Regions from separate parts of the Mesobacillus sp. QJM3NY_10 genome, predicted to be linked through region 1. Evidence: predicted binding sites of a transcription regulator. Region 1 holds the regulator's gene; each other region holds the start of a gene.
What was found. Region 1 encodes Rex, which represses fermentation and respiration genes when NADH is low (regulators of the CRP and FNR family bind a similar motif). Its sites were predicted from a motif close to TTGTGAAATATTTCACAA; they were not measured.

Region 1 (2,205 bases):
GACAGAATGGCGGGATCCGACATCTTTTCTTCCAGCCGGCGCAAGTCTTTTTCCATGCTGTGCAGATGGTCAAAAACGGCTAGCATTTCATCCCAGATGCTTTTCTCGGATTCAAGCCCGGTATTTTGCGCGAGATAGCCGATCATCGTCCCTTTTGGGCGAATGATCTCGCCGCCGTCATGAGATTCGTACCCGGCGAGGATTTTCAGCAGGGTCGATTTTCCTGCCCCGTTCCGGCCGACAAGCGCTACTCGGTCATTGGTCTGTATTTCAAACTTTATATTCGATAAAATAAGATCAGCAGCAAAATATTTTGATAGCTGATTCACCTGTAATAAAATCATTATTTTCACCTCTATTGCCTTAGAGATAGTGTAACCCAATAATATAGGCACGGCAATATGTGCGAACTGCTATAGGTGGTAAGGTGTAAAAAATTCCCTGTGTATTGTGAACACTGAAACAAAGTTCACACACAAGTTTTATAAAATAGTGTATTATTTGGTAGAAAGGAGCTTTAACATGGCAGAATTTACGCATTTTAATGAAGAGGGAAGAGCGAAGATGGTCGATGTCAGTGAAAAGCCGGAGACGGTCCGTACGGCAGTCGCCCATTCAAGCATAACCGTGAACGAAGATATATATAGTAGAATCACTGAAAATAAGATGAAAAAAGGGGATGTACTGGCTGTCGCGCAGGTAGCAGGCATCATGGCGGCAAAAAAGACATCCGAAATCATCCCGATGTGCCACCCAATTCCTTTGACAGGCATTGACCTTTCGTTCGATTGGGAGCAAAATGGTAATGACTATATTTTAAATATCGCCGCAGCTGTAAAAACAAAAGGGAATACAGGTGTGGAAATGGAAGCGTTAACAGCAGCTTCAGCATGTGCGCTGACTGTTTATGATATGTGCAAGGCCGTTGATAAGGGCATGGTGATTGGCAAGACATATCTGGTCGAAAAAACCGGCGGTAAAAACGGTGATTTCAAGAGAGAAGAAAAGTTGAGATAGAAATAACGGACAGGGTGGAGGATGGAGAATGACGAATGATGCTATGAAGATTCCGCAGGCAACCGCAAAACGTTTGCCACTGTATTACCGGTTCTTATTGAACTTGCATTCTTCAGGGAAGCAAAGGGTGTCATCCGCGGAATTAAGTGAAGCGGTAAAGGTGGATTCAGCAACAATCCGAAGAGATTTTTCCTACTTTGGGGCTTTAGGTAAAAAGGGATATGGCTATAATGTGAATTACCTGCTAACCTTTTTCCGTAAGACATTGGACCAGGATGAGCTGACGAAAGTTGCCCTGATCGGTGTCGGAAACCTGGGAACAGCATTAATGAACTACAATTTTTCAAAGAATAATAATACGAAAATCAAGATAGCTTTCGATGTTGACGCAGGAAAGGTCGGCACGAAAATCGGCGAAGTCTCAATATATCACATGGATGATCTTGACAAGGTTGTCGTCGAGGAAGGGATCCAGGTAGCTATCCTGACGGTTCCTTCAGCCGTAGCACAGCCGATCACAGACCGATTGGTACAGGCGAATATCAAGGGAATCCTGAACTTCACGCCGGCGAGGCTGAATGTGCCGCCGTCGATCAGGATCCATCACATTGATTTGGCGGTTGAGCTGCAGTCATTGATTTATTTCTTAAAACATTATCCAACAGATACTGAAACAACTGAATCAGTCGAATAAAAAATAGCTCCTTCATGAAGGAGCTATTTTTTCTGTACATTCTTCAGTTTGAAATGGAACATAATCATCCTGATGCCGGACCCGAAGTCGAACGTGGCAAGAGCTACAAGCAAATAGCTAAAGAATCCCCAGCCTGTCTCGTTTACATTCTGGATGGCGAAATAGGTGAATAAGCTGCCTAACAAGATGTAGACAATGCCTGAAAATAAAGGCGATTGCTTCATAACTTAAAATCCCCCAATAAAGCTTTGTATTTTCTCTGCTTCTTTTATCATTCTCTCAATGTCTTCCCTAAATACGGATTGAAGCAGGACAACCATTGTATTCATTGTAACGTGGGCAATGATTGGCACGATGATCCGCTTTGTTTTTACATAAAGGAAGGCAAAGGTGAAGCCCATCGCTGAGTATAGGATCACGTGCTCCGGCTCCATATGGGCAAGCGCAAAAATGACAGAGCTGATTAGTGCGGAAAAGAAGAAATTCATTTTCTT
Region 2 (2,205 bases), 640 kb from region 1:
CGATGTTTTCATCAAACCATACACAACCCACGGCTGCCTTCCTGCTTCGGCTACCATCCAGCCGGCATTGATCGCCAGGTAAGGAAGCAGCACCGAATAAAGAACCAGCTTCAAGTACCGAGGTGAGTTCTCCAGCTTATTTTTCCGGTAAAGGTACAAGCCGTACCAGGAAACAGCCAGAAAAAAGACTCCGAGTGCCACCATGACCCTGAAGGCGTAAAAGACCAGTTCCACATTCGGACGTTCATCCTTAGGAATATCCTTCAATCCAGTGACTTCGCCATCAAAAGAGTTTGTATAGAAAAAGCTGCCCAGTTTCGGTATGCTGATGGCCTCAAAAGCATTACGCTCGTTTTCCTGGTCGGGAATCTGGATCAGATGGAATGGCATGTCCTTTTGTGTTTCCCAGACCGCCTCCATCGCTGCGCCTTTTGCCGGCTGCATTTTCGCTGCGAACACACCTGACTGGTGGCCGATGAATGGCGTCAACGTTGCCGAAAATAGCGCCATGGCGAGACCGTACTTAAATGACTTTTTATAAAATGCAGTTTCATTTTTCCTAAGCAGATGATAAGCACTGATCGCCATCATGAAGAATGCTCCGACAATATAAGCACTCACAACTGTATGTACGAACATATACCAGGCATAAGGATTGGTGACAAGCTCTGAAAAGCTTTCCAACTCGACACGGCCATTGTTTAGGACATAACCGACTGGATTTTGCATGAAACCATTCGCTGTGATAATCCAGAGCGCCGAAATATTCGTGCCAAGGGCCACCATCCAAATCGAAATCGCCCGCAGCTTCGGTGAAAACTTATCCTTGCCAAACAACCAGATGCCCATAAAGGTCGATTCAAGAAAAAAAGCGACCAGTGCTTCTATCGCAAGCGGCGATCCGAAAATATCTCCCATATACTTTGAGTATTCGGACCAGTTCGTGCCAAATTGGAATTCCATCGTAATCCCGGTAATCACGCCAAGCACAAAGTTGATGGCGAACAGTTTTCCCCAATAATCCGCCATCCTTTTATACGTCTGGTCCAGGGTGCGCGCATACTTTGTCTCCATGATGGCCACGAGAATGACTAAACCAATCGTTAATGGAACAAATAAGAAATGATAAAACACCGTAACAGCAAACTGGATCCGACTTAATATCAGGACCTCTTCCATCATTGGTTCCTCCTAATTTTTAGTTTGTGAAATTTTTAACATAATCTTAATTCTATTTTAAAAAAACTTTGTGAGTGATATCGAAGATTTTTGTAGAGAATTTGTGACAATTTTATCCTTTGAGTGTGATGCTGGTCACAGACAAATAAGAAAAGCGTTAGCGACTTGGTCAGCCAAGACGAGCGCTGGAGCTGGACATAAAAAACAGGCCCTGTTTAACAGAGCCTGCTGGATTAAATATTCCCTATATTGGATGGGTCTGTACTGACTCCTTGCTGGCCGGGCACCCAGTTCGCCGGCACACCTTTGCCCGTTTGCTTGGCATATTCGAAAGCCTGCAGCATCCTTACGTGCTCAGGAAGATTGCGGCCGACATTCCCTGGATAGGTAAGCTTTGCCCTGATAATGCCCTCTGGATCGATGAAAACCGATGTCCTGAAGCAGGCTCCGGTCGTTTCATCTAGAACACGGTAAGCACGGCTGATGACTTGTGTCCTGTCACTTACCATTGGATACGTAACATTCTTCAATGACGGAGAAGTTTCCTTAAACACCTTGTGCGAATAAACACTATCTGTGCTGATGGCCAGCAATTCAGCACCCAGCGACTGGATATAAGGGTAAACAGCGGCGACCGCCGCCAGTTCTGTCGGTCAGACAAAGGTGAAATCACTTGGGTAGAAAAATAAAATGACCCACTTCCCCCGATAATCCTCGAGGTTAATCTTCTTTATGTCACCATTAATTAACGCATCTGCTGTAAAAAGCGGAGCCTGGTCATCACGGTTCGCGCAAAAAACAGTCGGGCACTCAACCAAATCTTGAGCGTACAATTTTTCGTTCATTTAAGCCGCCCTTTCTCTCATAAAAATTTGTATCTATACAATCATATGCAACAGATTTTTTATATTTCAGGTCCCAACAGGAAAAACTACAACGGACAAGAAAGGAGGGTTCATGAATGAGCAGAGGCAAAGAATTCAACCACAAGAAAAAAGGCCATCCTGGCGACCTGCCTTCAGGTGC
Region 3 (2,205 bases), 2.1 Mb from region 1:
CGGTACGGCTGTCTGGCCTTTCATCATCAAGCCATCAATACCGCCACGGAGGAACATTACGACGCCAAGCAGGATATACATAATCCCGATCTTCTTGTGGTCAACCGTTGTGAACCACTCACTCCAAAGGTAATTCCATTTTTTAAAATAGGTGAGACCGGCTAATGCACCAACTAATGTCAGGGCAATCCCGATTTGTGATGCGAATATTAATGGATCACCTGTTACGAAAAATTCATCCCATTTAATGCCCACTGTGGTCACCCCCGTGTGAATCTTCAGTTTCAGATTCTTTATGGTTCATATCTTCATTGTTTTCATGATTAGAACTCTCATTGTTTCCATCTTTATTTTTGTAATTGTCCTTGTCCTCAAAGATCTTTCCTGGCCAGCCATGTCCTCTATCGTACATTTCTGGATTTGTGTAGTTCTTTGAATGTGGATCAGAGTGGTCAACCCATTCAAGGTGTGTGTTTGAGAATGTCTTGCGTCCAAGGTGGGAAGGCTCAAGCATCTTCTCATATTCCTCCAAAGTCATTTTTGGAGCAGTTTCCTTTACATCTTTAATCCATTGATTAAAATCTTTTTGTGTCTGGGAAAGCACTTCAAACTCCATGCCCGCATAACCCTGGCCGTTAAAGTTCGTGTTCTTGCCTACATATGACCCTGGATTATCTGCAACCAGGTAAAGCTGGGTTTCAGCTTTCGCCATCGTGTACTTTTGGCCCGCCAAAGCAGGGATCCAGAAGCTTTGCATCGTGCCTGCTGAGGTCAGTCTGAAGTCAATCGGACGGTCTTCAGGAATATTCACATAGTTGACTGTTTCGATTCCTTGCTCCGGATAACTGAATATCCATTTCCAGTCAGCAGATGTAACGTTAATGATCAGAGGTTCTTTATTCTCATAACCTTTCGGGATTTCATCTATAGCGTAAATTGTTTTGACTGTAGGAATCGTCAAAGCAACGATAATCAAAATCGGAATCACTGTCCAAATTATTTCCAGCACAGTGCTGCCGTGTTCTTCAGGTGGTTCGTAATCCAAATTGTCTTTGCGCTCACGGTACTTCCAGACGATGAATCCGAATAGCCCGAACACAACCACTGTAACAAGTAACATCAGAGCAATCGAAAAGTTGATTAACTCAAGAATTTGTCTTGCTATTGGCCCCTCTGGATTGAATACCACCATATTGTTTTCACAGCCGCTAAGCAACAGCACAGCCATGATCGAGGTGAGGGAGACCAAAAATAGTTTTGATTTCTTCATCACTGCAGCTCCTTTCAAATATCAACCTTGTTCATTTTATCACAAACTTATGTTCATTTGTTCACAAACTTGTCGAAAGTAACCCTTAAATGAACGGTAAGTTGTGGCAAAAGGTGTGATAAATATCACACTGTTTTATTTGTAATTATTCTAACATGGAAATTGTTACGGTTTTGAAGACAAATGTGAACAAATTATGAAAACAAAAATTGTCATCTTAGTGAATTAAAAATATAAACTATTGACGAAAAAGCAGGGCCCTCAAATTGAGGCCCTGCTTCGTAAGATTATGATACTTTCATTCTTTCTATATATGTTTCCAATGCTGGATGAAATTCTTTTTCATAGTGGCCAGCCGGACAAGTCTTTATTACAATCGCCTTGCATGAAGGATTTTCTTTTACTTCCAGCGCTGCTTTACAACGTGGGCATTTTTCAACAGAAAGATTCATTTCAACAACACCCCTCCAATAATTCCTATGTGTTTAGTATGGATTATATTCAATATAATTTCAATGGTTAATAAGACCAATTGTGATAAGATAATTGAAGAGAAAATTCATATTCCAATATTATTAGAGAAATCGATTTACATACTAAATGGGGTGTATTTATGTTAAAGGAGAACTTATCAGGCAAGACAGTTATTATCACTGGAGCCAATAGCGGGATCGGCTATGAGGCGGCAAAGAAACTCTCAGGAAAGGGTGCACATGTCATACTCGCAGTGAGAAATGAGGAAAAGGGCAAGGTTGCTGTTGACTCAATTGTGCAAGGAAATCATGAAGCATCAGTAGAAATAATGAAGCTGGATTTAGCAGACCTCGCAAGTGTCCGCAATTTCACTTCAGCTTTTATAGAAAAATACAGCTCTCTTGATATACTGATCAATAACGCTGGAGTCATGATCCCTCCATATGGCAAGACGAAGGATG
Region 4 (2,205 bases), 2.2 Mb from region 1:
AGCGTTTTCAATTTATGCAGGTCATGATAAAATAATGTTGCCAAAAGGTGATCAGACGTCTGCTCACTGATAATCCATTACCATCTTGCCATAAGAGGCGGTGAAAACATGAAAGAAATCATCTTAAGCTTAGTTGCTGGTTTAGTCGTAGGAATCCTATTTAAATTCCTGAAGCTTCCTCTTCCTGCACCTCCTGTACTAGCAGGTGTCCTTGGAATTGTAGGAGTTTATTTAGGTGGTGTTGTCGGGGAATGGATCTTGAATTCCTTTAAAGGGTGACAGGAGGAAGATATGCATAGGCTCTTTTCGTAAGCTTTAAATGACGTAATAAAAGCCTACTCCCACTCGAACAGAGCCCATCATCTTTAAATTTGAGCTGCATTATTAGAAGAATCAATGCGAATATAGCGATAACTAAAAATCCACGGATTCCTCCGTGGATTATTTTTCGTTTAGGAAATTATAAAAATTATTTAGTTGTGGATAAATACATGGAGAATTTTTTAATCTAGCTCCAGCGCCTAGCCCCTCGAGCCGCTTCGGTCCGCCCAATGAAGTCAAAGAACGACTTCACTGGTCGGCCCTCCAGCGCTTGTCGGGGCTGAACAAGGCGCTTGCGCTTTTTGTTCTTGCTTACAGTCGCTTAAGTGCATTTTGTCCATACACTGAATGGGCTGTCGTTTTGTTCTTTTCGCCAACTACCCCTTTGGCATTCAGGTAGACATATAGAGTGCCCACAAAAAAGCCTCCGCCTATTATATTTCCCAATGTTACAGGCACTAGATTGAATATACTTCCAGCAATGCTGACAGTTTCAGGATGGGGAACAAAGAGTGCAATTGAAAAGAGGACCATGTTCGCAACACTATGCTCGAATCCTGACACTACAAAAGCAAAAACCAAAAGCATCATGACTCCTATTTTTGCTCCATCTCCTTTTACATTAAACGGTACCCATACAGCAAGACACACAAGCCAATTGCACAGGATTGCACGAAAGAACAATTGAGAAGCAGGTGTGTTCATCTTCATGCTCACCGTTTCCATCATGTATTGCGATTTTTCTGGCGATATAAAAATGCCCGACATCATAATAAGTAGTCCAAAGAATACTGCTCCCAACAAATTTCCGGAATAACACGCTATCCAATTTTCAATGGTATCCTTCCACGTCGTTGCTTTTTTTAATGAACTGATTGTCATCATCATTGTGTTGCTTGTGAATAATTCTCCTCCCCCGTACAAAATCAGGACAAGAGCCAAGCCGAAAAAGATCGAGCTAACGATAGGTGTCGCTGCTGAATGAGTATCATAGAAATATTCTCCCAGCCGGTATGAGACCATGATGCCAAAGCCGATATAAACACCAGCAAGCGCTGCCCGCAGCAGGTACTTTGCTTTGGACTCCCTGAGATACTTTTTCTTTTTTAAAGCTGTGGCGATCGCTACTTCCATTGGCTGTTCACTCATTTTAAGACTCCTCTATTTGTGAATAAAGTCACATTTTTACTGTTAGATTAATCTTAAACCTGAAATCCGGGTTTGTTAATAGTAAACACGATGAACTGTTTATGTCTATTTTCGAAGCGTTTTCATCCCTTATATATAGCGTTTCTAATAAAACCGGAATTCTAATCATAAAGACATATAGGGGAAATCCTTTAGATGCTACCAATAATGTTGCAATATAAACAATCGTTATTACGAAAAAAAGAGCCCTTTTCAATAAGGCTCTCCTTGCAAAAATTACAATATCAAAAACAAAATAGGATCAAGTATCATCCCTTATAACACGCTCTTCAATATGTTTTTTACTCATCTGGTTCAACAGCTTTCGGTGCTCTTTAGATTCAAAAATAATACTGAAATCATAGTCTTCTGGATAAAGTTCTGACGCAGGCAGATTCAGCTTCAAACGTTTATAATTGACGTCAATTTTACGATCCCTGACCTGGACGAGATAATTACCCTGACTGTCAGGGCCTTTAAAAATCACCCCTAGCTCACCTGAGCTTAGCACATGTACACTATCACCCATTTCAAATCGTTTTACCGGCTGCTTCGCAACTGTAGAAGACTTCTTTCTTTTGTGTTTGTTTGCTATGATTTGCTGCTCTCTTGCTTTCAGCTCCGCAGGATCATTCGCAAATAAGGCAGTGTAATCATTCTCAGATTTGTAGGTTATATTATGGGCCCGTTCAATCA

Region 2: AC0VX7_RS04505 (cytochrome ubiquinol oxidase subunit I) is a predicted target of Rex. The motif match lies at 1,204-1,221, and genes of this name have one in related genera.
Region 3: qoxA (cytochrome aa3 quinol oxidase subunit II) is a predicted target of Rex. The motif match lies at 1,320-1,337, and genes of this name have one in related genera.
Region 4: AC0VX7_RS14470 (formate/nitrite transporter family protein) is a predicted target of Rex. The motif match lies at 1,487-1,504, and genes of this name have one in related genera.

Annotation. Positions count from the first base shown of each region.
Region 1 is NZ_CM149675.1:254,710-256,914, forward strand. It holds gene AC0VX7_RS01405 (ABC-F family ATP-binding cassette domain-containing protein) at 1-344, opposite strand, end outside; gene moaC (cyclic pyranopterin monophosphate synthase MoaC) at 523-1,017, shown strand; gene AC0VX7_RS01415 (redox-sensing transcriptional repressor Rex) at 1,046-1,711, shown strand; gene AC0VX7_RS01420 (YdiK family protein) at 1,735-1,935, opposite strand; gene AC0VX7_RS01425 (CPBP family intramembrane glutamic endopeptidase) at 1,939-2,205, opposite strand, start outside.
Region 2 is NZ_CM149675.1:889,759-891,963, reverse strand. It holds gene AC0VX7_RS04505 (cytochrome ubiquinol oxidase subunit I) at 1-1,179, opposite strand, end outside; gene AC0VX7_RS04500 (peroxiredoxin) at 1,413-2,024, opposite strand; gene AC0VX7_RS04495 (hypothetical protein) at 2,141-2,205, shown strand, end outside.
Region 3 is NZ_CM149675.1:2,404,607-2,406,811, forward strand. It holds gene qoxB (cytochrome aa3 quinol oxidase subunit I) at 1-255, opposite strand, end outside; gene qoxA (cytochrome aa3 quinol oxidase subunit II) at 245-1,270, opposite strand; gene AC0VX7_RS12160 (hypothetical protein) at 1,558-1,722, opposite strand; gene AC0VX7_RS12165 (oxidoreductase) at 1,854-2,205, shown strand, end outside.
Region 4 is NZ_CM149675.1:2,875,194-2,877,398, forward strand. It holds gene AC0VX7_RS14465 (XapX domain-containing protein) at 109-279, shown strand; gene AC0VX7_RS14470 (formate/nitrite transporter family protein) at 634-1,470, opposite strand; gene AC0VX7_RS14475 (endonuclease MutS2) at 1,772-2,205, opposite strand, start outside.